4 regions of the Streptomyces sp. NPDC127117 genome follow, and region 4 is predicted to be linked to each of the others. Evidence: riboswitches for the same ligand, from Rfam matches in the RefSeq annotation. Region 4 holds a riboswitch; each other region holds the start of a gene.
The links. Region 4 has a riboswitch for cyclic di-AMP ahead of ACFVH0_RS37200 (M23 family metallopeptidase). Riboswitches for the same ligand answer to the same signal wherever they lie in the genome.

Region 1 (7,416 bases), on a different contig from region 4:
GAGTCGAAGGTTGTCTCCTGGTGCACCAGGTACGAAGCGACCGGCTCACCGCCCACGGCGGCCTCCACCGCCTCGGCCACGAGGGCCGGGTAGTAGCCACTGCGCTCGATCGCCGCGCGCAGCCCCTGGGTCGTCGTACCGGTCTTAGCCATGAGCACCATCCTACGGGGGGCGGATGACTGCCGGGGACGTTGCGCGGCAGGGCGGACCGGGACCTCGGGGCGGGACGGTGCCCGCCCCGGCCGGCGTCAGTAGTTGGGGAGGCGGCGGGGGCCGAGGTCGGTACGGGCCGGGGGCGGCGAGAGGCGGACGCTCGCACCGAGGACCGTGAGCCCCTGGGTGGCGACCACGACCGGTTCCAGCGCGATGGAGACCACCTCGGGGTGGTCGTCGACCAGCCGGGACACCCGCAGCAGCAGCTCTTCGAGCGAGGCGGTGTCCACCGGCGCCGCACCGCGCCAGCCGAACAGCACCGGGGCCGCCCGGATGGACCGGATCAGCTCGGCGGCGTCGCGGTCGGTGGCCGGGACGAGGCGGTGGGCGGTGTCACCGAGGAGTTCGGAGGGCGCGCCCGCGAGCCCGAAGGAGAGCACGGCGCCGGCCGCCGGGTCGATCGTGGCCCGTACGACGGTGTCGACGCCGCGCGGCGCCATGGCCTGGACCACCGGCTGGAGTTCGGCGGGCTTGCCGAGCAGGTCGGTCAGCTCGCCGTACGCCCGGCGCAGCGCGGTCTCGTTGGCGAGGTCGAGCCGGACACCGCCGAGATCGGCGCGGTGGCGCAGGTGCGGTGCGGTGGTCTTGAGCGCCACGGGGTAGCCGAGCCGGGCCGCCGCCACGACGGCCGCTTCCGGGTCGGGTGCCGGGAGCGTCGGCCGCACGGTGATGCCGTAGCGGCCCAGGAGCTCGCGGGCCTGGTCGGGTGCGAGCTGGAGGCCCCTCGGGTCGGGGTCGGGGCCGAGGAGGGTGTCGATGAGTCCGGCGGTGCCGGGCTCGTCGATGGTGTCGTCGAGGAACTCGGGCACCTTGCCGGGCGCGGCGGCCTGCCGTCGCCACTGCGCGTACCGCACCGCCTCGGCCAGGGCGCGCACCGCCCGTTCGGCTGCGGGGTAGGCGGGGATCCGGCCGTTGCGGGGGCCGGGGGCGCCGGTGACGGGGGTCGTGGGCGCCGGGCCGGGGTCGGGCGGGGTGGTGGCTGAGGTGCGCGTGGGGCTCACGGCCGGGGCGGGCTGTGCCGGGGGGCGCGGCTGGGCGACCGTGCTGGTGGCCGCGGCGAGGGCCTCGGCCAGCCCGCCGATCTCGACGTGCACGACGGCCACCGGCTTGGCCGGGCCCGCGGCGGCGGCCGTGTGCAGGGCGGCCGCGAGCACCTCTCCGTCGCCCGATTCCGCCTCGCCGTCCTCGCCGACCCACGGGATCGCCGTCACCACCACCGAGTCGCAGCCGTCGTCGGCCAGGGCCTCGGCGAGGGCGTTCCTGAAGTCCTGCGGGGTGGCGGCGGTGGTCAGGTCGAGGGGCGGGCGCGGGCGCAGCCCCTCGGCGAGGCAGGCGTCGTACGTGAGGAGGCCGAGCGATTCGGAGTTGCCGAGGATCGCGACCCGGGGGCCGGCCGGGAGCGGCTGGTCGGCGAGGAGGAGGCCCGCGTCGACCATCTCGGTCACCGTGTCGACCCGGATCACGCCCGCCTGCCGCATCAGCGCCGAGACCGTCGCGTCCGGGATCCGGCTGATCGGCACCGCGTGGCCGGGCGGCGTGGAACCGCTGTGCCGGGCGCCCTTCACCACGACCACCGGCTTCATCGCCGCGGTGCGCCGCGCGAGGCGGGTGAACTTGCGGGGGTTGCCGAGCGATTCGAGGTACAGCAGGGCGACGTCGGTGTCGGGGTCCTCGTACCAGTACTGGAGGAAGTCGTTGCCCGAGATGTCGGCACGGTTGCCCGCGGAGATGAAGGTGGACAGGCCCGCGCCGCGCCGGTAGAGCCCGGAGAGCAGCGCGATGCCGATCGCTCCGGACTGGGTGAACAGGCCGATGCGTCCGGGGGCGGGCGGCTCGGGGGCGAGCGAGGCGTTCAGCCGGACCGTTTCGGCGTTGTTGATGACTCCGAAGGCGTTCGGGCCGATGATCCGCATCCCGTACGAGCGGGCCTGCCGGACCAGTTCGCGCTGCCGTTCCCGGCCCTCGGCGCCCCATTCGGCGTATCCGGCGGAGAGCACCACCAGGCCCTGGACGCCGTGCTCGCCGCAGTCCGCGACGGCTTCCGGAACCCGGTCGGCGGGGACGGCGACGACCGCGAGGTCGACCGGCTCCTCGATCTCGCCGATGGAGCGGTGGGCGGGGACGCCGTCGACGGTGGCCCGGTCTGCGGCGAAGGCGCGGTTCACGGCGTACGTGCGGCCGGTGAAGCCGGCTCCGAGGAGGTTGCGCAGAACGGTGCGGCCGACACCGCCGGGGGTCCGGCCGACGCCGATGACGGCGACGGAGCCGGGGGCCAGCAGGCGCTGCACGGACCGTGCCTCCGCCCGCTGTTCACGGCCGCGCTGGACGGCGAGGGATTCGGCGGTCGGTTCGAGGTCCAGGGTGAGGTGGACGGAGCCGTCCTCGAAACTGCGCTGCTGGGTGTACCCGGCGTCCCGGAACACCTTGATCATCTTGTTGTTGGCCGGCAGCACCTCGGCGGCGAAGCGGCGGATGCCGCGCTCGCGGGCGACGGCCGCGATGTGTTCGAGGAGGGCCGAGGCCACACCCCGGCCCTGGTGCGCGTCCTGGACGAGGAAGGCGACCTCGGCCTGGTCGGCGGGGGCGGAGGCGGGCCTGCCCCGCTCGTCGATCCGGTCGTAGCGGACGGTCGCGATGAACTCGCCGCCGACCGTGACGGCGAGCCCCACCCGGTCGACGTAGTCGTGATGGGTGAAGCGGTGCACGTCCCGGTCGGACAGCCGAGGGTACGGGGCGAAGAACCGGTAGTACTTCGACTCGTCGGAAACCTGCTCGTAGAAGCTGACCAGCCGTTCGGCGTCGTCCGTGGTGATGGGCCTGATGCGCGCGGTGCCTCCGTCGCGGAGCACCACGTCCGCTTCCCAGTGGTCGGGATAAGCGTGATGCGGACTCTGCTCCGGCGCGGGCTGCATGGGCAAAGAGTACGGCTCCGTCAGCGGTCGCGTAGGCCTCGGGGCCGGGGCAGGCTGAGAGGGCCGATCGGCGGGTCCGCAGGCGTTACGGGCTGTTCCCGGGGTCGGCCGGAGCACCGCGCACCGCGTGAGAGACTGGTCTAGACAACTGTTGATTCGTGAAGGGCAGAACCATGGCTGAGCGCCGCGTCAACGTCGGTTGGGCCGAGGGCCTGCACGCCCGCCCCGCTTCCATCTTCGTCCGTGCCGCCACGGCTTCCGGCGTCCCCGTGACGATCGCCAAGGCCGACGGCAACCCGGTGAACGCCGCTTCCATGCTCGCGGTCCTCGGTCTCGGCGCGCAGGGTGGCGAGGAGATCGTGCTCGCCTCCGAGGCCGACAACTCCGAAGCCGCCCTGGACCGTCTGGCCAAGCTGGTCGCCGACGGACTTGAGGAACTCCCGGAGACCGTCTGAAACATCTTCCGCGAGAGAGCCGTGGCACCCTGAACCGGGTCTGCGGCTCTTTTGTTTTTCCGGTGCTTGCAGGATGAATTCCGGCACCCAGGATCCAGGCCCACGAAATCCGGGTGGAGCGGAATCCGGGCAGGGCAGAATCCAGGAAGGCAAAATCCGGACCACTCGGAATGCGCCCCGCACAATGACTTCTCTTTGTATACGGCGCGATTGTTAATGGCGGACACCCGCGGTGTTTACGGAATGTTGCGAGGTCCTCACCCGGTCGGCCCGGGGCGTGCCGGGCCGCCGTCGCAGCCGGTGCGCGGCCGCAGCCCGTTCCGCGTGGTGGGCGGCCAGCGTCCTGGCCCGTTCCGCGTCGCCGCGCGCCACCGCGTCCACGATCGCCCCGTGCTCGGCCCAGGAATCCACCGGCCGGGCGGGCTGCTCGACCGCGTACATCCAGTCGATCTTGTGCCGCAGCTGGGTGAGCAGCGCGATCAGGCCGGGGCTGCCGGAGGCCTGCGCCAGCGTCTCGTGGAACCAGCCGCCCAGTGAGCGCAGATCCTCGCCCTCGCCGCGCCGGGCCCGGTCCTGGCCGAGCCGCACGAGGCCGCGGAGCACCTTGAGGTGCGCCTCGGTGCGGCGCTGCGCGGCGCGGGCGGCGCCCAGGGGCTCCAGCAGCGTGCGGACCTCCAGGAGGTCGGCCGCCTCCAGTTCGGTGGGCTCGGCGACGCAGGCGCCCGCGTGCCGCCGGGTGACGACGAAGCCCTCGGATTCCAGGGTGCGCAGCGCCTCCCGTACCGGGACGCGGGAAACCCCGTAACGGCGGGCCAGCAACTCCTCCGTGAGACGGCTGCCGCGTTCGAAGACACCGGAGACGATGTCGTCACGGATTGCCGTGCATACCGAATGCGCCGGAATGCGCATGTCCGAACCTCCGCCTCAATCCCCGCGAAACGCGGCCGGCCGACGCCTGTTCCGCGACTCTATTGCAATGCGGCTGCATTTCCGATGCCGGGCGGAAATTCATGAATATCTTTTGGCCACGGGACGGTTCGGCGGCCGGTCGTCTCCCGCGGTCGAGGAGGCGGGCATGGCGAAGGCCCCGGCGCGCTGCCGGGGCCTTCGACGAGGTGGTGCGGTGGGCGTCGGTCAGACGTGGACGCCGTGGGCGCGCAGGTACGCGACCGGGTCCATGTCGGACCCGTACGACGGGGTCGTCCGGGCCTCGAAGTGGAGGTGCGGCCCGGTGGAGTTGCCGGTCGAGCCGGAGAGGCCGATCTGCTGGCCCGCGCCGACGCTCTGGCCGACAAAGACGCCGATCGAGGAGAGGTGGCCGTACTGCGTGTACGTGCCGTCCGTCATCCGGAGCACGATGTTGTTGCCGTACGCGCCGCCCCAGCCGGCCTCGACGACCGTGCCGGCGCCGACGGCGACGACGGAGCTGCCGGAGGCGGCGTGGAAGTCGATGCCGGAGTGGCTGCCGGAGGACCAGAGCGAGCCGCTGGACTTGTAGCCGGTGCTTACGTACGAACCCGCGACCGGGAGCTGGAAGGAGCCCAGGCGGGTGCGCTCGGCGGACCGGGCGGCGCGGGCCTTCTCGGCGCGGGCCTCGGCGGCGCGCTTCGCCTCGGCCTTGGCCTCGGCCGCCGCCTTGGCCTTTGCCTCGGCCTTCTTCTTGGCCTCGGCCTTCCGGTGGGCCTCGGCCTTCGCCTTCGCCGCGACGTCGGCCTGATGCTGCTGGGCGTCGGCCTGGGCGTCGATCCGGTCGGCGAGGGTCTTGTCGATGGCGATGACCTGGTTGAGACCGGTCTCGCTCACGGAGGGTGCGTCGGAGTCCGCCGCGAAGGCGGGAGCGGCCAGGCCGCCGATGACGCCGGTGGTGGCCAGAGCCGCGACGCCGACGGCCTTCGCGCTGCCGCGCGTCAGTCGGCTCGGGGCACGGTGCTTCCCGGTGGCACGGGTGAACGCCATGGAGTGGCTGGTCCTTTCCTTCCTTCTCGCCTACCGGGTTAGCTGACGGGTTCGGAGCAGGAAGGTCTCCTACGGACACCCCGGCCCATCCGGGCTCAGGCGTCCGATTCACCCCAGGGACTGCGTGGGTCCCCGGCTCCCCAGGCTCGCGCCTGACGGGGACTCGGCGATGACTGTCCGGTACGTCGCGGATGCGGCATACGAGTGACGGGCAGTCGAGCCGACGCTAAGCGGGGTCACTTTCATTCACCAAACGGACAGGCCATTTTGTAGCGCATCCCACAGGGCAGACAGGCAACCTTCCCCCAGAACGGACAAAAAGGAAGACCCTGGCGAGATGACACTCGCAAGGGCCTTCCTTCTGTCCTGATATGCGGCGAAATGTCGAGTTGGGACCTGTTGTGACGGGCCGGACGTCAGCCGGTGACCACCGACACCTCTCCGATGCCCAGGGCCCGGACGGGCTCCTCGATCCGTGCGGCGTCGCCGACGAGGATCGTGACCAGCCGGTCACCCGGGAAGGCGTTGACGACCGCCGCGGTCGCCTCGACCGTGCCGGTCTCCGCGAGCCGGGCGTACAGCTGCGCCTGGTAGTCGTCCGGCAGGTGCTGCTCGACCTGGTCGGCGAGGGTGCCCGCGACGGAGGCCGCCGTCTCGAACTTCAGGGGCGCCACACCCACGAGGTTCTGCACGGCCGTCTCGCGCTCCTCGTCGGTCAGGCCCTCGGCCGCCAGGGTCCGCAGGACCGTCCACAGGTCCTTCAGCGCCGGCTCGGTGGACTCGGTGTCCACCGAGCCGCTGATGGCGAGCATCGCGGCGCCGGTCGCCCCCGAGGCGGAGTCCGGGGCCGACGACCGCAGCACCTGGGCGAAGGCCCGCACGCCGTACGTGTAGCCCTTCTCCTCGCGCAGCACCCGGTCGAGCCGCGAGGTGAGGGTGCCGCCCAGGCAGTACGTGCCGAGCACCTGGGCCGGCCACACGCTGTCGTGCCGGTCGGCGCCGATCCGGCCGATCAGCAGCTGGGTCTGCACCGCGCCCGGACGGTCGACGATGACCACGCGGCCGGTGTCGTCGGCGGTGATCGGCGGGGCGGGGCGGGGTGCGGCGGCGTCTCCGGACCAGTCGCCGAGGGTGTCGGCGAGCAGGGCGTCCAGGTCGATGCCGGTGAGGTCCCCGACTACCACGGCGGTCGCCGTGGACGGCCGGACGTGGGCGTCGAAGAACGCGCGCACGGCCGCCGAGTCGATCCGCGCCACCGTCTCCTCGGTGCCCTGGCGCGGGCGGGACATCCGCGCCGTGGCCGGGAACAGCTCCTTGGAGAGCTGCTTGGCGGCACGCCGGGCCGGGTTGGCCTGCTCGTGCGGGATCTCGTCGAGCCGGTTGCGTACCAGCCGCTCGATCTCGCTCTCGGCGAAGGCGGGCGCCCGCAGCGCCTCGGCCACCAGCGCGAGGGCCTTGGCCAGCCGGGAGGCGGGGACCTCCAGGGAGACCCGGACACCGGGGTGGTCGGCGTGCGCGTCGAGGGTGGCGCCGCAGCGCTCCAGCTCGGCGGCGAACTCCTCGGCGGTGTGCTTGTCGGTGCCTTCGTTCAGCGCCCGCGACATGATCGTGGCCACGCCGTCGAGACCCTCGGGCTCGGCGTCCAGCGGGGCGTCGAGGAAGATCTCGACGGCCACGACCTGCTGGCCGGGGCGGTGGCAGCGCAGCACCGTGAGGCCGTTGGGCAGGGCGCCGCGCTCGGGCGCGGGGAAGGCCCAGGGGCGGGCGACGCCGGGGGCCGGCTGCGGGTGGTACTGCATCGAAACTCCAGTCGCGGCAGCGTCGGTCACTGGTCCGCCCCTTCGTGCGCGTCGGTGTCGGTCTCGTCGGTGTCCGCCGCG
Region 2 (7,416 bases), on a different contig from region 4:
GCCGAGCATCTCAGGGTGACGTTCGGGCTCGGACCGGTGCGGCCCTCGGTGGACTTCGACGCGTTCGCCACCGGACAGGACCCGGCTCTGCGCCACACCCACATCGCCTCGCTGATCGGCCACGGCACGCTGCGCGCCGGAGTGATGGGCTTCGAGGCCCGGCCGCCGCGGCCCGACGAGCTGGACGCCATGTGCGCGCTGCTCGACCGGTCGCTGGCCCAGGGGGCGGCCGGTCTGTCCACCGGGCTGATCTACCCTCCCGGCACGTACGCCGACACCGAGGAGATCGTCGCGCTGGCCAGGGTCGCCGCCCGTCACGGCAAGCCCTACGTCACCCATCTGCGCGACGAGATGTCACAGGTGGAGTCCGCGCTGGAGGAGGCCCTGGAGATCGCCGTACGCTCCGGCGCCCCGCTGCAGATCTCCCACCACAAGACCGCGGGCCGGCACGCCTGGGGCGCCACACTGCGCACCCTGCCCCGGCTGGAACGAGCCCGCGCCGAAGGCGTGGACGTGCTGTGCGACGTCTATCCGTACACGGCGGGCAGCACCGTCCTGCACGCCATGCTGCCCCCGTGGGCGAGTGAGGGCGGCGTCGGTGCGCTGCTGGAACGGTTGCGCCGGCCCGAGACCCGCGACCGGATCAGGACGGACATCGCTCGGGGCGTCGAGGGGTGGGAGAACACCGTGGGAAACGGCGGCTGGGACCTCATCTCGGTGGCCGCCGCGCGGACGCGGCCCGAGGCCGAGGGGCGCAGCATCGCCGACCTCGCGGCCGAGCGCGGCATCCATCCGGTCGACCTGGCCTGCGATCTCCTGCTGGCCGAGCAGGGCGAAGTGACCATCATCAGCCATTCCATGCGAGAGGACGACGTCCGCCGGGTCATCGCCAGCCCGCTGTCGATGATCGGCTCGGACGGTGTCCCCAAACCCGGTCGGCCGCATCCGCGCTGGGCGGGAAGCTTCGCCCGGGTACTCGGCCGTTACACCCGCGACGAACGACTGCTCCCGCTGGAGAGTGCGGTGCACAAGATGACCGGCCTGCCCGCCGGGCGGTTCGGGCTCACCGGCCGCGGCGTGGTCCGCGACGGGGCCGTCGCCGATCTGGTCGTACTGGACCCGTCGTCGGTGCGCGACACCGCCGACTTCGACCGCCCCCTGCTGGCACCCGAAGGCATCGATACCGTTGTGGTGTCGGGGCGGATCGCGGCGAGAGACGGCCGCCCGACCTCGGCGCGGGCGGGAGAAGTGGTGAGAATCCGATGAGTCTGGCCCAAGTGGCCGCGGCGGCACGGCGCTCGGCTGCGCTGCCGCTCACCCTGGCCGTGGGGCCCCGGCGGCAAGGAAGCGGGGGGCCGCGGGGGGGGGGGGGGGGGGGCTCCCCACCAACAAATACTCAACCCCCCGGCTGTCCACCCCCCCCCCCCGCCCCGCCCCCGCCCCGGTGCAGGGGCGGCGCGACGGGTGGAGGCACGCTACGCCGGGCGCACGCTGCCGTAGATCGGCATGTAGTAGATCGACTCCTCGCGCACGTTCGCGCCGGGCTTCGGCGCGTGGATCATCATCCCGTCGCCCTTGTAGATGCCGACGTGGCTGATGTCGTCGTAGAAGAAGACGAGATCCCCCGGCCGCAGGTCCGCCGTGGCGACCCGGGTGCCGACCTTGACCTGGTCCCACGTGGTGCGCGGGATGCCGACCCCCGCCGCCTTCCAGGCGGCCTGGGTGAGCCCGGAGCAGTCGTACGACGCCGGGCCCGTCGCGCCCCAGACGTACGGCTTGCCGAGCTGGGCCCTGGCGAAGGCGAGGACCTTCTCCGCCTTGGTGGTGGCGCTGCTGTCCGAGCCGGTCCCGCTGCCCGTCCCCGTACCGCTGCCGCCCCCCGACCCCTTCGCGGCCTCCTCGGCCTCGCGGTCCGCCTCGGCCTTCGCGGCGGCCTGCTGCTTCGCCAGCTCCTGCGCCTTGCGCTCGGCCTCCGCCTCCTTCTTGCGCTCGATCGCCGCCAGTCGCGCCTTCTCCTCGGCGGTCAGCTTCGACAGCAGCGTGCGCGCCTCGCCCAGCTTCTTCTGGACGTTCCGCTTGCTGGTGCGCAGCGTGGTCTGCGTCGTCGTCAGCGTCTCCAGGCTCCGCACCGCCTCGGAACGCTTCTTCGCCGCCTTGGCCTGCTGCGTACGGAAGTCCGTGATCGCCTTCTGCTGCCGGCTGGTCATCCGGTCCATCAGCTGGCTCTGGTCGAAGTACGACTGCGGGTCGTCGGCCAGGAAGAACGTCGCGCTCGGCGTGATGGAGCCGCTGCGGTACTGCGCGGCCGCGTAGGTGCCGAGCGTCCTGCGGGCGTCGTTGAGCCTGTCGGCGCGCTTCGCGACGTCGTCCAGCAGGGCGTCGACCTTGGCGCGCTGGGCGGCGGAGGCTTCCTTCGCCTGGTTGTACTGCTGGGTCGCGGTGCCCGCCTGCCGGTAGAGGTCGTCGACCTTCTTCTGTACGTCCTCGACGCGGGGCTTCGGATCGGGCGCGGCCACGGCGCTCTGCGTGGAGAGCAGGGTCACGGACGCCAGGGCCGCAGTGGTGAGCCCGACGGCCGGTGCGGTGGTGCGCACCCGGGTGCGCGGTTTGCGATGCGACGCCAAGGCCGGCATCTCCTTCCGTGGACCGCCTACCGGGTTAGCTGTCGGGTTCGGGCGGAACGGAAGGCTGCCCTACGGTCCGAGTGGGGGATAAGGACCGATTCACCCCGGTACTGCGTGTGGGTCCCCGGTTCCGAACTCCATTGAAGGCAGCCCGGATTCGGCGGGGGCGCCCGCTAGGCGTGGTTCGCCTCAAGGGGGTACGGGCCGCCCGGTCGAGCACGCTAGCCAACCCATGGTGCTGCTGTGAAGGTTGATGTTCGATATGCCCGATACATTTTCGTGACCTTGCCGGAGCGGGGTGCCGCCGACCGGATTCCCTTACGGGGAGTGGGTGACCGCTCTCTTTGTGTGCCGTCGGTCGTGTGCGGTTCGTCATGAGGCCGACGGGTGTCGGTGCGGCGGCCTAGACTCGACAAGCGATGAGCAGCCTCTTTGACGACAGTTTCCTGGCCGGCCTCCAGCACTCGGAGGAAGAGCCCCCGCCGCCCCCCGAGGACTCCGTACCCGAAGCGGTCCCGGAGGACCTCTTCGCGGGCGTGTTCGACGGGCCCCCGCCGCCCAGGGACGCCTATTACCGCGACGGCGCGCACCGCCCCGTCATCGACTCCGCGGCGCTCCTCGACGGGCTGAACACCGAGCAGCGCGCCGCCGTCGTCCACGCGGGCTCCCCGCTGCTCATCGTCGCCGGGGCCGGCTCGGGCAAGACCCGGGTGCTGACCCACCGGATCGCCCACCTGCTCGCGGAGCGCGGGGTGCACCCCGGCCAGATCCTGGCGATCACCTTCACCAACAAGGCCGCGGGCGAGATGAAGGAGCGCGTCGAGCAGCTCGTCGGTCCGCGCGCCAACGCGATGTGGGTCATGACCTTCCACAGCGCGTGCGTACGCATCCTGCGCCGCGAGTCGAAGCGGCTCGGCTTCACCTCGTCGTTCTCGATCTACGACGCCGCCGACTCCAAGCGGCTGATGGCCCTGGTCTGCCGCGACCTCGACCTGGACCCGAAGCGCTTCCCGCCGAAGTCGTTCACCGCCAAGGTCTCCAACCTGAAGAACGAGCTGATCGACGAGGAGACCTTCGCCGGCCAGGCCGCGGACGGCTTCGAGAAGACCCTCGCCCAGGCCTACGCGATGTACCAGTCCCGGCTGCGCGAGGCCAACGCGCTGGACTTCGACGACATCATCATGACGACGGTCCACCTGCTCCAGGCGTTCCCGGACGTCGCCGAGCACTACCGCCGCCGCTTCCGCCACGTCCTGGTCGACGAGTACCAGGACACCAACCACGCCCAGTACACCCTCGTGCGCGAGCTGGTCGGCCCGGCGGGCGAGGGCGACGCCCCGGCCGAGCTGTGCGTCGTGGGTGACGCGGACCAGTCGATCTACGCCTTCCGCGGCGCGACCATCCGCAACATCCTCCAGTTCGAGGAGGACTACCCGAACGCGACCACGATCCTGCTGGAGCAGAACTACCGCTCCACGCAGACGATCCTGTCCGCCGCCAACGCGGTCATCGAGCGCAACGAGAGCCGCCGCCCCAAGAACCTCTGGACCAACGCCGGCACCGGCGCCCGCATCACCGGCTACGTCGCCGACACCGAGCACGACGAGGCGCAGTTCGTCGCCGACGAGATCGACCGGCTCACCGACGCGGGCGACGCCAAGGCCGGTGACGTCGCGATCTTCTACCGTACGAACGCGCAGTCCCGCGTCTTCGAAGAGATCTTCATCCGCGTCGGCCTGCCCTACAAGGTCGTCGGCGGCGTGCGCTTCTACGAGCGCAAGGAGGTCCGGGACATCCTGGCCTACCTGCGCGTCCTGGCCAATCCGGAGGACACCGTCCCGCTGCGCCGCATCCTCAACGTGCCCAAGCGCGGCATCGGCGACCGTGCCGAGGCGATGATCGACGCGCTGTCCCTGCGCGAGAAGATCACCTTCCCGCAGGCGCTGCGCAGGGTCGACGAGGCGTACGGCATGGCGGCCCGGTCGGCCAACGCCGTCAAGCGGTTCAACACCCTGATGGAGGAGCTGCGCACGATCGTCGAATCGGGCGCGGGCCCCGCGGTGGTCCTGGAGGCCGTCCTGGAGCGCACCGGCTACCTCGCCGAACTCCAGGCGTCCACCGACCCGCAGGACGAGACCCGGATCGAGAACCTTCAGGAACTGGCCGCCGTGGCCCTCGAATTCGAGCAGGAGCAGGGCGCGGCCGGTGCGGCGGGCGAGGACGGCGCGGACGCGGCCACCGGCACCGGCGCGGGGACGGGCACGCTCGCGGAGTTCCTGGAGAAGGTCGCGCTCGTCGCCGACTCCGACCAGATCCCCGACGAGGACGAGGACGGCTCCGGCGTCATCACGCTGATGACGCTGCACACCGCGAAGGGCCTCGAATTCCCGGTCGTCTTCCTGACCGGCATGGAGGACGGCGTCTTCCCGCACATGCGGGCGCTGGGACAGGTGAAGGAGCTGGAGGAGGAGCGGCGGCTCGCCTACGTCGGCATCACCCGGGCCCGCGAGCGGCTCTATCTGACCCGGGCGGCGATGCGCAGCGCGTGGGGGCAGCCCTCGTACAACCCGCCGTCGCGGTTCCTGGAGGAGATCCCGGACCAGCACCTGGAGTGGAAGCGGAAGGGGCCGATGGCGGCACCGGCCGGACCGACGTCGGGGATCACCTCGTCGCTGTCCGCCTCGCGTTCGCGCTCCGGCCCCTCGGGCTTCGCGACCCGGCGGACCTCCGACAAGCCGACGATCGCGCTGACCGTCGGGGACCGGGTCACGCACGACCAGTTCGGGCTCGGCACGGTCACGGCCGTCGAGGGCGTCGGCGACCAGGCGAAGGCCACGGTCGACTTCGGTGACGAGCGCCCGAAGAAGCTGCTGCTGCGGTACGCGCCGGTCGAGAAGCTGTAGACGGGGCGAGCGACGGGCGGGGCCGCGGCCCCGCCCGTTTTCGGCTCAGGTCGGGTTGACGCCGTGGCTGCGGAGCCAGGGCAGTGGGTCCACTGCCGCTCCGCCCCCGGGCCGTACCTCGAAGTGCAGGTGCGGACCGGTCGAGTTCCCGGTGTCGCCGGAGTACGCGATGACATCACCGGCCTTGACCGGGCCCGAGCGGATCTTGGTGCCACTGAGGTGGCAGTACCAGGTCTCGGTCCCGTCGGCCATGGTGACGATGGCCATGTTCCCGTAGGCGCTGTTCAGCTGGGTGCGCACGGTGCCGTCGGTCGCGGCCATCACGGGCGTGCCCCCCATGACGGGGAAGTCGATGCCCGTGTGCACGGACATCCAGTTGACGCCCGCCTGGCCGAAGTACGCGCTGAGGCCGTGCTGCTTGACCGGCATGACGAACTTGGGGCGCAGGGCCTCCTTGCGGGCGGCCTCTTCCTCGCGCTTCTTCTTCTCGGCGGCCTGCCGCTCCCGCAGGTCGATGCGCTCCTGGGTGCGGCTGGCGCGGTCGGCGAAGTTCTCCGCGTCGGCGCTGAGGTTGGCGAGCTGGGTGTCCAGCTTGTTGTTGGCCACACCCGCCTTGACGGAGCCGGGGTCGGACGCCGCCATCGTGGTCTTGCTGTCGTCCTTCTTGTCCTCGCCGCCCAGCCCGCCGACGGAGGCGGCGGCGATGCCGGCCACGCTCATCACGCAGGCGGAGGGAATGGCGACGGTGAGGAGCGCGGAACGCTTCGAGGGGGAACGCCGCCGACTGCGGCCTCCGCCACCGCTGCGGGTGGCGGAGCGGCTGAGGGTGCGGTGCGGGCCGGGTGCGGCGTCCGCGATGTCCGCGATATCCATGGCGACCGCGACGCCCGCGTCATGCGCGTCGTCCGCTGTGCCGTCCGTGCCGTCCGTGCCGTCCGCGTCGGCCGCGCCGTCGGTGAGGTAGGGCTCGTAGGGGTCGTAGGAGCCCAGGCCGGTATAGGTCTCGTGAGCTTCGGGAGCCTCGTGTGCCGGCCGCGCCTCGTAGGACACCTGTGCGGTTTCTGCGGTTTGCGCGATTTGCTGATCGTGCTCGGGCGTGGCGCCGGTGTTCCAGGCGGTGGCGTCGTACGCGCCGGAGTCGTACACGGCCGTTTCGCCGGTGGCCCACTGGTCGTTCGTGTGCCAGTTGCCGGTGTCCCACTGGCCCGTGGTGTCCGGGGAGCCGCCCTGTGCCGGGATGCCGGCGAACGTGGCGGTGGTGGTCGCTTCCGTGCCGTAGTCGGCCACGGGCGTCCAGGTGGCCGTGGTCTCGTACGTCTGCGCCGCCTCGTACTGCTGCTGGGGCTGCGTGGCGTACGGGGCGTAGGCGTCGTACGAGGTGGTCGGGTGTGCGCCGGTGTCCCACTGGGTGGAGTCGTACTGACCGCTGTACCCGGACTGCCCGGCGCCGTAGCCGCTGCCGTACGCGCCGTCGTGACCGCCGGGGAGCGATCCGAAGAGCGGGTCGCTGTCGAAGCTGCCGGTCGCCTCACTGTCGTATCCGGCGTACCCGGCGTGGGGGTGCTGGTCGTTCACCAACTTCTCTCTCGCCTCGGCAGCAGGACCTGTGCTCTGGGGTCCGGCGTGGGGGATCCCAGGGGGAGCAGTGGCCGCGACTGTACCCGGCGGTACGTGACGCCGACAATCTTCGGCGGGCATGGGCGGCTCAGGAAACGGGCAATCGGCCGTCTTTCGACGGACTGCTCACACAGCCTTGGCCGTATGTTCGAAACGCGTTCTATTTGTGGGGTCTCCGGAGGCTCTGCCGGTCCGATCGGCCCCGACGATTCACGCGGCTCCTGCCGTTCCGCTCGTCTCGGCCGTCGGTTCGCGGGACTCCAGCGCCTGCC
Region 3 (7,416 bases), on a different contig from region 4:
GATTCGAGACGACGGTCAACCTGATCGGGAACGGCGTCTACGCGCTGCTGCGCAACCCCGGGCAGCGCGAACTGCTCCAGCTCTCCCTCGACGCGGGGGAGAGCGGGCTGCTGGAGACCGGCATCGAGGAACTGCTCCGGTACGACGGACCGGTGGAGCTGGCCACCTGGCGGTTCGCCACCGAGCCGCTGACGCTCGGCGGACAGGACATCGCCGCCGGGGATCCTGTGCTCGTGGTGCTCGCCGCGGCCGACCGCGACCCGGAGCGCTTCGAGGACCCCGACACGCTCGACCTCGCACGGCGTGACAATCAGCACCTCGGATACGGGCACGGCATCCACTACTGCCTGGGAGCGCCGCTCGCCCGGCTGGAGGGACAGACCGCGCTCGCCACGCTGCTGAATCGCCTTCCGGACCTGCGGCTTGCGGTGGAACCTGCCGATTTGCGGTGGCGTGGCGGGCTCATCATGCGCGGACTTCGCACGCTTCCCGTGGAGTTCACCCCGGGGTCCGCCCACACGAAAAGTGACACCTCGTCAAGTCTGTGACTTTCACGTGATCTGCGCTGCATCGACTTGTGACTCCCGTTCGAACCCGGCTAGGTTCACCGTTCGACTCACCAGTCACACGTCAGCTACACGGAAGGCAACCCCATGGGCTCCGCGAACGGCAGACACCGTCGCCCCCGTCAGGCACCCGCCATCGTCGTCGCCGCGGGCGTGACCGGATCGGCCATCGCCATCCCGCTGCTCGGCGCGTCCGGTGCGCACGCGGCCGACGCCACGACCTGGGACCGGGTGGCCGAGTGCGAGAGCGGCGGCATGTGGAGCGCCGATTTCGGCAACGGCCACTACGGCGGCCTTCAGTTCTCGCAGGAGACCTGGAAGGCGTACGGCGGTGAGGCGTACGCGGAGCGCGCCGACCTGGCCAGCCGGGCGCAGCAGATAGCGGTGGCCCAGAAGGTGCTGGACGACCGGGGCCCGAAGGCCTGGCCCAGCTGTGCGGTCATCTCCGGCCTCGCCGTGGACGGGACGCTGCCGGGGGTGGACCCGGGTTCCGTGCCCGCCGACGACCCGACCGGGAACGCGAAGCCGGCTGACGACGCGTCGGCGGACCCGTCCGGCGACGCCACACCGTCCGACAGCGCCTCCGACGGTACGGACGCCGTTGACGGCGCGGACGGCTCGGAGAAGGGCGACGAGCCGTCAGGGAAGACCTCGCCGTCCCCGAAGCCCACGGCCTCGACCACCCCGTCCCCCGACGCGTCCACCGACGTCCCCTCCGGGGCGCCCGGCGACGCGTCAGGCTCGCCCGACGCGTCCGGCGGCACGGGCGGCAAGCACCGCGGCGCGCCGGCCCCCGAGCAGGGCGGCGGTACGGACGGCGGCGGCCGTGAGGCGGGCCGTCATGCCTCGCGCGGCGGCAACGACGCACGCGACACGACCGACACGCCCGCCGACGGCACGTACACCGTTCGCGTCGGCGACAACCTGTGGGCGATTGCTGATGCACAGAAGGTCCCCGGTGGCTGGCCCGCGCTCTACGAGGCCAACAAGGGTGCCGTCGGCGCCGACCCGGACCTCATCCTCCCTGGCCAGAGCCTCGATCTCGATGTGAAGGCCAAGTGAGGGCAGTCTGATAATCGACTAAAAACGCCCTCGAAACCGGGGTAGTTCAGGGACCTATGTCCGCTTATGCGTAAGTGAGACATGGGTCTCTTTGCGTCAACTGGCGTGTCGCGTCCGGGGAGCCCTTCCGCATCGTGCCCCACCTGCGGAAACGATGGTTCTTCAGATGCAAGTAGGGGCTTATTGTCCGATGTGTCCATCTTTGAATGTGGGGGTTGCGTATGTTTACGGTCGGAACCGCTCGCACCGCGGGCCCCGTCGACCGTCACGCCGAATCCTGCCGTCGGTCGAAGGGAACAGACGCGTAAAGCGCCGTAGGCAGGAGCGGGGGACCCAGGTAAGCGCCGGGCCCGATCGTCGAAAGACGCATCAGGACCGGCTTGGGGTGAAGTCGCGTGCTAGGACGTGCGACCGGGCAACTCACTTGGCCCGAACCCGACAGCTCACCTCGTAGGCGTCGGTGAGGAGAAGTTCCATGCTGCTTTCCAGCAAGGGCAAGCACCGCCGCCCGTCCAAGGCCGTCCGTATCGCCACGCTCGCCGGTGTCGCCGGTGCCGCAGTCGCCGTGCCCCTGATGGGTGCGACCAGCGCCTCCGCCGCCTCCGTCGCCACCTGGGACGCCGTCGCCCAGTGCGAGTCCGGTGGCAACTGGTCCATCAACACCGGCAATGGCTACTACGGCGGTCTGCAGTTCTCGCAGTCCAGCTGGGCCGCCGCCGGCGGTACGCAGTACGCCGCCCGTGCCGACCTGGCCACCAAGGCCCAGCAGATCGCCACCGCCGAGAAGCTCCTCGACATGCAGGGCCCGGGTGCCTGGGCCTGCGCCGGCGCCGGCGGCCTGACCAACGACGGCGTCGACCCGGGCGTCGACACCGGCTCCTCGAACTCCTCCTCGAACTCCACCGCGAGCTCCGGCGCCTCCGAGCAGCAGAGCGCCCCGAAGCAGCAGTCGCAGCCGACCCAGCAGGCCCAGCCGAAGCCGGCCGAGCGCACCGAGGCCCCCGCCGCCTCCCGCTCGGACCGCTCCGCCGCCCCGCAGGCCGAGTCGAAGAAGACCGTCACCACCCCGACCGGCGAGAAGGTCGAGAAGGGCGACGGCGAGTACAAGGTCGTCTCCGGCGACTCGCTGAGCAAGATCGCCGCCGACAACAAGGTCGAGGGCGGCTGGCAGCAGCTGTTCGAGCTGAACAAGGACATCGTCAAGGACGCCGACCTGATCTACCCGGGTCAGCAGCTGCACCTGACGAAGTAGTCGCGGCTCGCTCCTCCCCGAGCATCACCCCGGCCCGGCGCGCATCCCCGTGTGCGCCGGACCGGGGCGTTGCCGTTCGTGCTCGGGGGAGCGCCGGATCGTTCATTTGTTGTAGTTACCGACCAGTATGTTTCTGGCTGTTTGTCCGGCAATGTGTGCCCTCGGGTCCTTTTTCGTCCCAGGGGTCGGGCGGTCGGCCGACTGATCGGGCCGGGCCGGTTAGGCTCTTGTCGCAAGGCCAAAGCGACCCTGCACAATCAGCGTCATATCCCAGAAGGAGATGCCTCGTGCCGTCCATCGACGTCGTCGTAGCCCGGGAAATCCTCGACTCCCGCGGAAACCCCACGGTCGAGGTAGAGGTCGGCCTCGACGACGGCAGCACGGGCCGTGCTGCCGTTCCGTCCGGCGCCTCCACCGGAGCGTTCGAGGCCATTGAGCTTCGCGACGGTGACCCCAACCGCTACCAGGGCAAGGGCGTCGAGAAGGCCGTTCTCGCCGTGATCGAGCAGATCGGCCCGGAGCTCGTCGGCTACGACGCCACCGAGCAGCGGCTGATCGACCAGGCGATGTTCGACCTCGACGCCACCGAGAACAAGGGCTCGCTCGGCGCCAACGCCATCCTCGGTGTCTCGCTGGCCGTCGCCCACGCCGCCTCCGAGGCCTCGGACCTGCCGCTCTTCCGCTACCTCGGCGGCCCGAACGCGCACCTGCTGCCCGTTCCGATGATGAACATCCTCAACGGCGGCTCGCACGCCGACTCCAACGTGGACATCCAGGAGTTCATGATCGCGCCGATCGGCGCGGAGTCCTTCTCCGAGGCGCTGCGCTGGGGTGCCGAGGTCTACCACACGCTGAAGAAGGTCCTGAAGACCAAGGGCCTGTCGACCGGTCTCGGCGACGAGGGCGGCTTCGCGCCGAACCTGGAGTCGAACCGCGCCGCCCTCGACCTCATCGTCGAGGCCATCAAGGAAGCCGGCTACGTCCCGGGCAAGGACATCGCGCTGGCGCTCGATGTCGCCGCGTCCGAGTTCTACAAGGACGGCAAGTACGAGTTCGAGGGCAAGTCCCGCTCGGCCGCCGAGATGACCGAGTACTACGAGGAGCTCGTCTCCGCGTACCCGCTGGTCTCCATCGAGGACCCGCTGTACGAGGACGACTGGGCCGGCTGGAAGGTCATCACCGACAAGCTCGGCGCCAAGGTGCAGATCGTCGGCGACGACCTCTTCGTCACCAACCCGGAGCGGCTGGCCCGCGGCATCGAGGAGGGCTCCGCCAACGCCCTGCTCGTCAAGGTCAACCAGATCGGCTCGCTGACCGAGACCCTGGACGCCGTCGAGCTGGCCCAGCGCAACGGCTTCAAGTGCATGATGTCGCACCGCTCCGGCGAGACCGAGGACGTCACCATCGCCGACCTCGCGGTCGCGGTGAACTGCGGCCAGATCAAGACCGGCGCCCCGGCCCGCTCGGACCGCGTCGCCAAGTACAACCAGCTGCTGCGCATCGAGGAGATCCTCGACGACGCCGCGGTGTACGCGGGCCGCTCGGCGTTCCCGCGGTTTCGCTCCGCGAACCAGTAGGCACAGCGCTCCGCGAACCAGTAGGCACAGCGCTCCGCGAACCAGTAGGCACAGCGCTCCGCGAACCAGTAGGCACAGCGAGGGCTGATCATCCCTTTCGGCCCGTCAGGGGCCCGAAGGCCATGGCGTCCGTCCGTCCCCGCACTCGGTCCCGTACCGTGTGCGGGGACGGACGTGCGTAGTGGGGAGGCGGAGACATGGCCGCGAAGGACCGGGACCGGTTCTCCACCGCGACCCGGCTGCGACTGCTCGGCGAGCAGACCGCGGCCCGTGTCTACCGGTCCCAGAACCGCCGCCAGGCCCGCCGCTCACGGCTCACCGGCCGGGCGGCGTTCCTCGCGCTGGTCGTCTGCTCGCTGGTGGTCGTGCTCGCGTACCCGATGCGGCAGTACGTCTCGCAGCGGGACGAGATCGCCGACCAGCAGCGGCGGGCGCAGGACGCCAAGGCCCGTACCGAGGAGCTGCGCGACGAGAAGGCGCGCCTCCAGGACGATGCGTACATCCGGCAGCTGGCCCGTACGCACCTGCACTACCTTCTTCCCGGGGAGACCGGTTATACGGTGATCGACCCCGACGCGGTCAAGGAGCGCGAGGGCAGGACCGGCGAGTCCGGCCGGCCGTGGCACTCCAACCTCTGGGACGGCGTCGACAGCGCCGACCGCGACTGACTCTCTTCATCCATCTGCAGAACCGCAGTTCGAGCAGCCCGATCAGAACCTAGGCAGGCATGGAAACGCCCCCTCCCCAGACCGAGTCCACCGCGCCCACCGAGGCGGACATCGCCGCGTTCCAGCAGCAGCTGGGGCGTCCGCCGCGCGGTCTGCGCGCGATCGCGCACCGCTGCCCGTGCGGCAACCCGGACGTGGTCGAGACGCAGCCCCGGCTGGAGGACGGTACGCCGTTCCCGACGACGTACTACCTGACGTGCCCGCGTGCCGCTTCCGCGATCGGCACGCTGGAGGCGAACGGGGTCATGAAGGAGATGACCGAGCGCCTCGGTACGGACCCCGAGCTGGCCGCCGCGTACCGGGCCGCGCACGAGGACTACATCGCCCGGCGTGACGCGATCGAGGTGCTGGAGGGCTTTCCGAGCGCGGGGGGCATGCCGGACCGGGTGAAGTGCCTGCACGTACTGGTGGGGCACTCGCTGGCCGCGGGGCCGGGGGTGAACCCGCTGGGGGACGAGGCGATCGCGATGCTGCCGGAGTGGTGGCGCAAGGGGCCGTGCGTCTCGCCGTGCGGCGCGCCGGACGAGGGCTGACCGTTCCTCCGGGGGCTCCGCCCCCGCACCCCCGCTCCTCGATCGCCGGAGGGGCTGGAATTGCTCCTCGATTGCCGGAGGGGCTTTGTCTGCTTTATTTGGGAGTGCTTCATGACCCGCGTGGCCGCCATCGACTGCGGTACCAACTCCATCCGTCTGCTCGTCGCCGACGCGGATCCGTCGACCGGTGAGTTCGTCGAGCTCGACCGGCGGATGGAGATCGTCCGGCTCGGGCAGGGCGTCGACCGTACCGGCCGGCTCGCCCCCGAGGCGCTGGAGCGGACGTTCGCGGCCTGCCGGCAGTACGCGACGGTGATCAAGGAGCACGGGGCGCAGCGGATCCGCTTCGTCGCCACCTCCGCCTCCCGCGACGCGGAGAACCGGGACGACTTCGTCCGCGGGGTGCTGGAGATCCTGGGCGTCGAGCCCGAGGTGATCAGCGGTGACCAGGAGGCCGAGTTCTCCTTCACCGGAGCCACCAAGGAGCTCGCGGGCCGCGACCACCTGGCGAAGCCGTATCTCGTCGTGGACATCGGCGGTGGCTCCACCGAGTTCGTCGTCGGCGACGACCACGTACGGGCAGCGCGGTCCGTGGACATCGGCTGCGTACGGATGACCGAGCGGCACCTGGTGCGCGACGGCGTCGTGACCGACCCGCCGGCCGACGGGCAGATCGCCGCGATCCGCGCCGACATCGCCGCCGCCCTCGACCTCGCCGAGGAGAGCGTCCCGCTCGCCGGGGCCGCCACCCTCGTCGGCCTCGCCGGGACGGTCACCACGATCGCCGCGATCGCCCTGGGGCTGGACGCGTACGACTCCGAGGCGATCCACCACTCCCGGATCTCCTTCGAGCAGGTCCAGGAGATCACCGGACGGCTGCTCGGCTCCACCCACGCCGAGCGGGCCGCGATCGGCGCGATGCACCCGGGACGGGTCGATGTGATCACGTCCGGGGCGCTGATCCTGCTCGCCGTGATGGAGCGGACCGGGGCCCGCGAGGTCGTCGTCAGCGAGCACGACATCCTCGATGGAATCGGCTGGTCGATCGCCTGAAACGGCTGCGCGTGAGCGCCCCGGACAGGGCGCTCACGCGTGCCTTGGCCTGCACCTTTGAGCCCTCGTGGGCCACCCGGGCGGTGGTTCGCGGGACACGTCGCGACGAAGTTCGTGAACTTCTTCACAAGGAATTCGGCTCTGTGGAGGGCACTTCTGCTCCGGATGGGCATCCGGGGCCGCTCGCAAGGCCGTTGTGAGGTCGCGCGGAAGTGTTCCGGACGTGTTGCCGCCAGATGAACCGGAGCGGTGGTTCACCCCGTCCGGAGGGTCAAGGGCCAGCTCACAAGCGGTGAACAACGTTCGCCGTCATGCCGTGGTTCCCCTGCGGTTCCATGACCTCGGTCACGTGGGCGGCGAAGTGTAGCAGAAGGGGGCACCAACCTTGTGAAGGGGCTCACGAGCATGCCCTCCGAGGGGGGTGGATACTCGATGGCATGAGCACCACGGAGCGTCCCAGGATCCTCGTAGTAGGCGGTGGGTACGTAGGCCTGTACGCAGCTCGACGCATTCTCAAGAAGATGCGCTACGGAGAGGCGACCGTCACGGTCGTCGACCCGCGCTCGTACATGACGTACCAGCCCTTCCTCCCCGAAGCTGCTGCCGGCAGCATCTCGCCTCGGCATGTCGTCGTCCCGCTGCGAC
Region 4 (7,416 bases):
TGGCTGGCGATCTGGTCGCGCCGACGGGAGCTGCGCACGCTCGCCGCCGAGCTGCCCGCCTACGCGGCGGCGGGCTGGCTGAGCCCGGCGGAACCGCTCGCCCTCTCCTCCATGCGGGCCCGCGGCCTGGCCCGCGACGCGGCACGCCGCCAGTACGCCGTCGCGGCCCGGGGAAGCCGGTACACCCCGTACGGGCCCGGCTGGGCACCCGGATCCGTACCGGGAGCGATGCCCGGCTCCATGCCAGGTCCCTCTGCCCGGGCAACGACGCAGGCGAAGGCCGCGGCGCAGGCCGCGGAGGCCCACGGGAAGGCGGCCGCCCGCGCCGTCGCCGAGTACGAATCGTTCGCGACCTCACTGGCCGCGCTGCGACTCCAGGCCCGCCGCGGTACGGCCGGCCCCGACTTCGCCGAACGCGAGCTGGAACTGCTGCACCACCTCTGGCAGCGCAGGGAGGTGGCCGCCCCCGCCCTGACGTACGCGGCGCAGGCGACGGGACTCCTGCGCCCCCACCGCCTGCCGCCGCTCCCGTACGCCCAGCAGTTCACTCCGCAGTTCACTCCGCACACGCAGTACGGCGGCCCCGGCCCCGGCCCCGGCCCCGGCCCCGGCCCCGGCTACAACCCTTATCGGATGCCGCAGCAGCCACCGCAATAGGCCCTGTCCCGACGGATCAGGCGGATGCCTCGGTGAGTTCTGCCAGTTCCTGCTCGGTCAGCGTGAGGTCCGCGACGGCCAGCAGCGCGGGCAGCTGCTCGACCGTACGGGCCGAGGCGATCGGCGCGACCACGGTCGGCCGGGACGCGAGCCAGGCCAGCGCGACGGTCGCGATCTGCGCATCGCGCTCCTTGGCGACCTTGTCCAGCGCGGCCAGGACCTTCTGTCCCCGCTCCGACTCCAGGTGCTGCCGGGCACCCTCCGCCCGCGCGCTCTCCACCGAGGAGCCCGGACGGTATTTGCCGGTGAGGAAGCCGGAGGCCAGGGCGAAGTACGGCACGACGCCGAGCCCGGCACGGGCCGCCGTGTCCTGGAGCTCGCCCTCGTAGGTGTCGCGGGAGACCAGGTTGTAGTGCGGCTGAAGGGCGACGTAGCGGGCCAGGCCCTCGCGCTCCGAGAAGTCCAGGGACGCCTGGAGCCGCTCGGGGCCGATGTTGGAGGCGGCGATCTCCCGGACCTTGCCCTCCTTCACCAGCTGGTCCAGGGCGGTGATGATGTCCTCGACCGGCACGGTCTCGTCGTCGAAGTGCGTGTAGTACAGGTCGATGTGGTCGGTGCCGAGCCGGCGCAGCGATTCCTCGGCCGCGGCCTTGATGTTGGCGGGAGCGAGCCCCTTGTACTGGGGGTGGGTACTGACCTTCGTGGCGACGACGATGTCGGAGCGGTTGCCGCGTGCGGCGAGCCACTTGCCGATGACGGTCTCGGACTCGCCGCCCTCGTTGCCCGGAACCCAGGCCGAGTACCCGTCGGCGGTGTCGATGAAGTTGCCGCCGCCCGCGGCGTACGCGTCCAGCACGGCGAACGACTGCGCCTCATCGGCGGTCCAGCCGAAGACGTTGCCGCCGAGAGCGAGCGGGAAGACCTGAAGGTCGGAAGTGCCCAGCTTACGAAGAGAAGTCATAAGTGAAGCAACGGATTCCGGTGAGCCCGCTATTCCGGAATTCCGGATCCCGACTGCTCCAGGAACTCACCGCGCCCCCCTTCACGCCCCACCGCCCACAAACAGACCGGCAGCCCTGACGTCGGGGGGTGAGCGTCAGGACTGCCGGGGTTCATCGGCCGGCGAACCGGCTCGGACCGAGCGCCCCACGAGACGGGCGGGACAGGCGCCACTTCAAGGGGCGGGCGCCGACTCAAGAGGCAGGCGCCGACTCAAGAGGCAGGCGCCGTCTCAGCCCGGCGGGCGCCGCCTCAGCCCGGCGGGCGCCGACTCAGCGGGACGGGCGCCGACTCAGCGGGACGGGCGCCGACTCAAGGGTTGAGGCCCTTGCCACGGAGCCAGGCCATCGGGTCGATGCCCGTGCCGCCGGCGGTGTGGACCTCCAGGTGGAGGTGCGGTCCCGTCACGTTGCCGGTCGCGCCGACCCGGCCGATGGTCTCGCCGGTGGTGACCTTCTGGCCGACGCTGACGCCGATCGAGGACTGGTGGCAGAACCACAGCTCCGTACCGTCGTCGAGTTCGAGCACCGTGCGGTAGCCGTACGCGCCGGACCAGCCGGCCGACTTGACCGTGCCGCCGTGGATGGCCTTGATCGGGGTGCCGGTCGGGGCCGCGAAGTCGAGGCCCGTGTGGTAGCCGGAGGACCACATCGAGCCGGCCTCGCCGAAGGTCGAGGTGATCGTGTACGAGGAGGTCGGGATGGCGTAGCTGGCGGCGAGCTTGGCGAGCCGCAGCGCCTCCGCCTTCTTCTTGGCCTCCTCCTCCGCCTTCTTCTTCTCGGCGGCGGCCTTGGCCTCGGCCTCGTCCTGCTGCTTCTTGGCCTCGGCGGCCGCCTTCTCCGCCGCCTTCTTCTCCTCGGCCGCCTTGGCCTCGGCGTCGGCGGCGTCCTGCTGCTGCTCGGCCTGCTGGAGGATGCGGGCGCGGAGCGCCTCGCCCGCGTCCGTCGTGCCCTGCTCGGCCTCGGCGGTGGTGATGCCGGCGGTGGTGAGCGGGGCGGTGGCGGCCGTGACCTCGGTCCTGTCGGCCTCGGACTCGTCGGAGAACAAGGCACCCACGCCGGGAAGGGACTTGGCGTCGGGGAGGTGGTCCGTGATCGAGTCGGGCACGGAGATGGAGACCGGCGGCTTGCTCTGCGCGGTGGCCATGCCACCCGCGCCGACCGCCGCTATGACGCCGACACCCAGCACCGTGGAGCTGCGGGCGAGCCCGTTGCGCTGCTTGGCGACGCGGTGCCTGCCGCGCACGGGGCGGACGGACTCCTCGGTGGGGTTCCACTCGTCCCAGTCACGGTCGGGCTCACCGGTGAACCCGCCCGTGAAATTGCCGGTGAAGTCGCCGCCGGGCTCGGTGCCGTAGTCGTGATCGAACCGGGACGGGGCCTCGGGGGCAGGCTTGTTGGACGCCACGGGGGCGCACTCCTTTCCTTCCTTCTCGCCTACCGGGTTAGCTGACGGGTTCGGAGCAGGAAGGTCTCCTACGGGCCCCTCTGCCTCTCACGAGACACAGATGCCCGATTCACCCCATGTAGGTGGTTCCCCGGTTCCCTTGCGGAATTCGGCGCTCGCGCACGGTGCCGCCACTGACGACGGCTGGGACGACCGCGCTGCGTTATCGAACGTTAATAGACACCGGGGCCGTATTCCAAGCTGTTCCAACTGATCGTTCACTTCTTTGGCCTGGACTTTACGGGACACAAGCGGGTGGAATCGGACGAGTTGACCGACCCTCAGTCACTACCCTGATTCTGACGTTGCGTCAAATGTTATGCGGAGCGGCGCCCTTCGATCACACACGGTGGCACCTCCGCCGTCACGCCCCCTCGGCACCGACGATCGGCACGGTCCTTCTCCGGTCCGGCTGCCCCTCCGCCGGACGTACGACCGCGAGCAGCGCCATGTCGTCGGTCGATTCGCCGCCCGTGTGCAGCCGTACGTCATCGGTCAGGGCGGACAGCAACTCCTCGGGCCCCGGGAAGATCCGCCCGCGCAGCCGGGCCGCCGGATCGTAGAAGACTCCCTCGGCGTTCCGTGCCTCGGAGAGGCCGTCCGTGTAGAGGAGCAGGGTCGTCCCGGCCGGCAGATCCCACTCGTCCGTGCACTCCGGCCATGCCCCCAGGTCCATCCCGAGCGGCAGCGCGGGCACCGACGGCTTCAGCACCTCCAGCGCCCCGTCCGGATGCAGCAGGATCGGTTCGGGGTGACCGCGGTTGACGATCCGTACCCGGGACAGTCCGGACGGGATCTCGGCCAGCACGGCGGTGATGAACCCTTCGAGCACGTCGAGCCCGCCCTGTCGCGCCTCCTCCCGGGCCAGCGCCCGCTCCAGCCGCCCCGCCACGCCCTCCAGCGAGGCTTCCTGCTCGGCCGCCTCGCGGAACGCCCCGATGACCACCGCCACCGTCTCCACGGCGGCGAGCCCCTTCCCCCGCACGTCCCCGACCACCAGCCGCACCCCCCACGGGGTGTCCGACACGGCGAACAGGTCACCGCCGATGAACTCGTCCGCCTGCGCCGCCTCGTAGCGGGCCGCGACCTGCAGTCCGCCGGTCCGGTCGGCCGGCTTCGGCAGCACCGCGCGCATGGCGGTCTCCGCGATGAACCGCGCGGAGGCCAGCTGCTCGTTGCCCCGCCGCACGACCCCGTTGATCACGACCGCGAGGACCGAGACCGTGGCCAGGGTCAGCAGTTCGATCAGCGGCACGGCCTCGGGCAGCGTGCTGCTGTACAGCCGCAGCACGATGACGGCCAGCATCGAGGCGATACCGGTGCGGATGGTGCTGGCCAGCGAGAAGAACGGGGCGGCGATCAGCGGAGCGGCCACGAACAGCGGGATGGCAGTGAAGGCCGGCGGGGTGAAGATGTCGAACAGCAGCCCGCCGAGAATCATCAGGGGAGGCAGCGCGCGTACGAACTGCCGGGTGCGGGCACCGCTCCCGGCATGCTCGCCGCGCCGCTTCTCCCGCTTCCACACCTGTGGTCTCCTGCCCGGTACGCGCGCGGCTGCGGACGGTACCGCGCCCCACCCCCAGGCTCGCCGGACCGGAACGAAGCGGCGACTCCTCATCGGCCAATGGGGGGACATGTGCGCTGCGGCTCGCATGCCACGCGGCGAAACGAATCAGGCCCGGCACGCTGCGTGCGTGCCGGGCCTGAATTCTTCAGTAGCGGGGACAGGATTTGAACCTGCGACCTCTGGGTTATGAGCCCAGCGAGCTACCGAGCTGCTCCACCCCGCGTCGGTGAACACAACTCTACGGCATCCCCGGAGCCCTTTTGACCACTCGGGTTCGCCCGCCCTTCATCCGCCCACATCCGCCCCTTCGTCCCGCCCTTCACCCCACTCTTCGTCCCGTCCCTCGTCCCGCCCCTTCGTCCCGCCCTTCACCCCACTCTTCGTCCCGTCTCGCGTCCCGCCTTCGCCGAGCCGCTTCAGGACGACTGGTTCGTCTCGGAGATACGGGGCACGGAATCGGCCTTCCCGTGGACGGCCGGCTGCTTCACCGGGTTCGCACCGCGTTGCAGGGAGTGGAGGATCGCCAGCCCCTGGCCGACGACGCCCGCCGCCATCTCGTTGACGCCATTGGTGCCGTTGAGGACGGTGAGGTCGGCGCCGGACATACCCCTGGCAGCCGCGTCGGCCAGCGCGGGCAGGTTCTCCACGATGCGGTTGGCCGCGATGAGCTCCTGGTTGCCGTCACGCAGCGACGCGGCGCGCACACTGTTGGCGTCCGCCTGCGCCTGGGCGAGGGCCCGCTCGGTGTACGCGTTGCCGTCGGCCTCGAACTTGACCCGGTCACGAGCCGCCTCCGCCAGGGTGCGCTGCCGGTACGCCTCGGCGTCCGCCGGGCGCCGGACCTCGGCCTCCAGCCGTTGGGCGGCGAGTGCGGCCTGACGCTCGGCGAGTGCGGTCTGCTCCTCGATGACCTCGTGCGAGGCCCTTGCCTGGGCGAGCGGTCCGGCCTGGGCGGCGCGGGCGTTGTACTGCTCGGTCTCGGCGAGGAAGCCGGCCCGCTTGATCGCGGTGTCACGCTCGTACTCCGCCTTGAGCGCGGCGGCCTGCTGCTCGCGCTGGCTGGCCTCCTGGTCGGCCTTGGCCTCGGCGATCCGGGCCTGGCTGGCGACCGCGGCGGCGTGTGGGGCCGCGAGGTTCTTGATGTAGCCGGTGGCGTCGTCGATCTCCTGGATCTGAAGGGCGTCCACGACGATGCCGAGCTTCTCCATCTCGCCGTGGCTGCCCGCGATGACCTCCTGGGAGACCCGGTTGCGTTCGCGGATGATCTGCTCCACGGTCAGTCCGCCGACGATGGAACGCAGATGTCCGGCGAAGATCCGCCCGACGAGCTCCTCCATCTGGTCCTGCTCGGTCAGGAAGCGGCGGGCCGCGTTGGCGATGGACACGGCGTCGTCGCCGACCTTGAAGACGGCCACGGCCCGGACGTTGAGGCGGATGCCCTGCTGGGTGACGCAGTCCTCGGTGATCTCCGCCTCGCGCAGCGCCAGGGAGAGCATGCGTGCCTTCTGCTTCACCGGGAGCACGAAACTGCCGTGCCCGGTGACGATCCGGAACTGGGTGTCCAGGGTCTGCCCCTTGGAACCGGAGATGAGCATCGCCTCGTTGGGGGCGGGAACGTGCCAGAAGAACATGGGAAGACTCCTGCCGTACGACACTGCTTCCGTCGGGTACGCGATTGCTTTCGGCCTTCGGCTCAGGACGGCAGGCGTTCCACGATCACGCCGCGGGCCGAGACCGTGTCGACGACGACGACGCGCGCGTCCCTGTCGATCGGCGTCGCCGACCATGCGGTGTAGGCCTCGGACCCACCCCGTACGGCCACCAGCACTTCGCCCGGACCGCCGGACGGAATCGGCACGGTGACGCGGCCGACAGCCCCGACCGGGCTCCGGGCGGACTCATCTGCCCGGTGCATGCGTCGCCCTCGTGAGCGTCCCCGCGTACGCCTGCTCACGCCGCTTCTCACACGGTGTCCCGCACCGCTTCATGGACACGAGGCGACCCCGCCTCCTGGAGGCCCGAGCCTCCCTCGACATCTCCACGGTACTCCGCACCCACCCCGGTGGAACGGTGCCCGCGAGCGGCCGACGATCAGCGAGCGGGCTTGGATATGCGGTGATATGACTGTTTTACCTTCTGTCCTGCCGACGCGATGAACTCGCGCTGATCGGGGAGCGAACCGTGGACGATTACTCCTTGCTCGACCTCTTCTGGACCATGCTCTGGTTCTTCCTCTGGGTCATGTGGCTGTTCCTGCTGTTCAAGGTGATCACGGACATCTTCCGCAGCCACGACCTCGGCGGCTGGGGCAAGGCCGGCTGGCTGGTCCTCACGCTGCTGCTGCCGTACATCGGCGTCCTGGTGTACGTGATCGTGCGCGGCAAGTCCATGAGCAAGCGGGACATCAAGGAAGCCCAGGACCGTGACGCGGCCTTCAAGGCGTACGTACGGGAAGCCGCCGGCACCTCAGACGCGGGCGGCGACGCCACGAAGAAGGGGAGCCACGTCGACGACCTGGCGAAGCTCGCCGAGCTGAGGGACCGGGGCGCCATCACGGACGAGGAGTACCAGCGGGCGAAGACGAAGCTCCTCGTCTGACGTCCGTACCCGTACCGCCGCCCCCACCGCCCGCTCCGCCGTTCTCCGGCGCAGCGCGTATGTCTCCCTCCGAGCGGTCCGGCGAAGTGGCCGGGCGCCAGGACCGCGAGGACGCTTGAGGCATCAGCCACGGTGGCCGTCGCCGCCCG

Region 1: another riboswitch for cyclic di-AMP. It lies ahead of ACFVH0_RS19535 (M23 family metallopeptidase); the one in region 4 lies ahead of ACFVH0_RS37200 (M23 family metallopeptidase).
Region 2: another riboswitch for cyclic di-AMP. It lies ahead of ACFVH0_RS01730 (NlpC/P60 family protein); the one in region 4 lies ahead of ACFVH0_RS37200 (M23 family metallopeptidase).
Region 3: another riboswitch for cyclic di-AMP. It lies ahead of ACFVH0_RS05385 (transglycosylase family protein); the one in region 4 lies ahead of ACFVH0_RS37200 (M23 family metallopeptidase).

What each region holds. Positions count from the first base shown of each region.
Region 1 covers NZ_JBHXTM010000020.1:117,942-125,357, reverse strand. Annotated here, with positions in the region: gene ACFVH0_RS19555 (DUF5998 family protein) at 1-152, opposite strand, end outside; gene ACFVH0_RS19550 (GNAT family N-acetyltransferase) at 249-3,125, opposite strand; gene ACFVH0_RS19545 (HPr family phosphocarrier protein) at 3,299-3,580, shown strand; gene ACFVH0_RS19540 (GntR family transcriptional regulator) at 3,794-4,489, opposite strand; gene ACFVH0_RS19535 (M23 family metallopeptidase) at 4,715-5,536, opposite strand; cyclic di-AMP (ydaO/yuaA leader) riboswitch at 5,550-5,715, opposite strand; gene ACFVH0_RS19530 (M16 family metallopeptidase) at 5,953-7,335, opposite strand; gene ACFVH0_RS19525 (M16 family metallopeptidase) at 7,362-7,416, opposite strand, start outside.
Region 2 covers NZ_JBHXTM010000001.1:369,674-377,089, forward strand. Annotated here, with positions in the region: gene ACFVH0_RS01725 (amidohydrolase family protein) at 1-1,266, shown strand, start outside; gene ACFVH0_RS01730 (NlpC/P60 family protein) at 1,476-2,624, opposite strand; cyclic di-AMP (ydaO/yuaA leader) riboswitch at 2,632-2,797, opposite strand; gene pcrA (DNA helicase PcrA) at 3,044-5,527, shown strand; gene ACFVH0_RS01740 (M23 family metallopeptidase) at 5,573-7,102, opposite strand; gene ACFVH0_RS01745 (esterase/lipase family protein) at 7,355-7,416, opposite strand, start outside.
Region 3 covers NZ_JBHXTM010000004.1:82,543-89,958, reverse strand. Annotated here, with positions in the region: gene ACFVH0_RS05395 (cytochrome P450) at 1-548, shown strand, start outside; gene ACFVH0_RS05390 (transglycosylase family protein) at 654-1,628, shown strand; cyclic di-AMP (ydaO/yuaA leader) riboswitch at 1,929-2,100, shown strand; gene ACFVH0_RS05385 (transglycosylase family protein) at 2,104-2,880, shown strand; gene eno (phosphopyruvate hydratase) at 3,168-4,457, shown strand; gene ACFVH0_RS05375 (septum formation initiator family protein) at 4,655-5,125, shown strand; gene ACFVH0_RS05370 (DUF501 domain-containing protein) at 5,185-5,718, shown strand; gene ACFVH0_RS05365 (exopolyphosphatase) at 5,830-6,771, shown strand; gene ACFVH0_RS05360 (NAD(P)/FAD-dependent oxidoreductase) at 7,209-7,416, shown strand, end outside.
Region 4 covers NZ_JBHXTM010000077.1:1,589-9,004, reverse strand. Annotated here, with positions in the region: gene ACFVH0_RS37210 (PrsW family intramembrane metalloprotease) at 1-657, shown strand, start outside; gene ACFVH0_RS37205 (aldo/keto reductase) at 674-1,618, opposite strand; gene ACFVH0_RS37200 (M23 family metallopeptidase) at 1,969-3,063, opposite strand; cyclic di-AMP (ydaO/yuaA leader) riboswitch at 3,075-3,227, opposite strand; gene ACFVH0_RS37195 (PP2C family protein-serine/threonine phosphatase) at 3,467-4,627, opposite strand; tRNA gene ACFVH0_RS37190 (tRNA-Met) at 4,819-4,892, opposite strand; gene ACFVH0_RS37185 (SPFH domain-containing protein) at 5,086-6,300, opposite strand; gene ACFVH0_RS37180 (hypothetical protein) at 6,363-6,584, opposite strand; gene ACFVH0_RS37175 (SHOCT domain-containing protein) at 6,851-7,267, shown strand.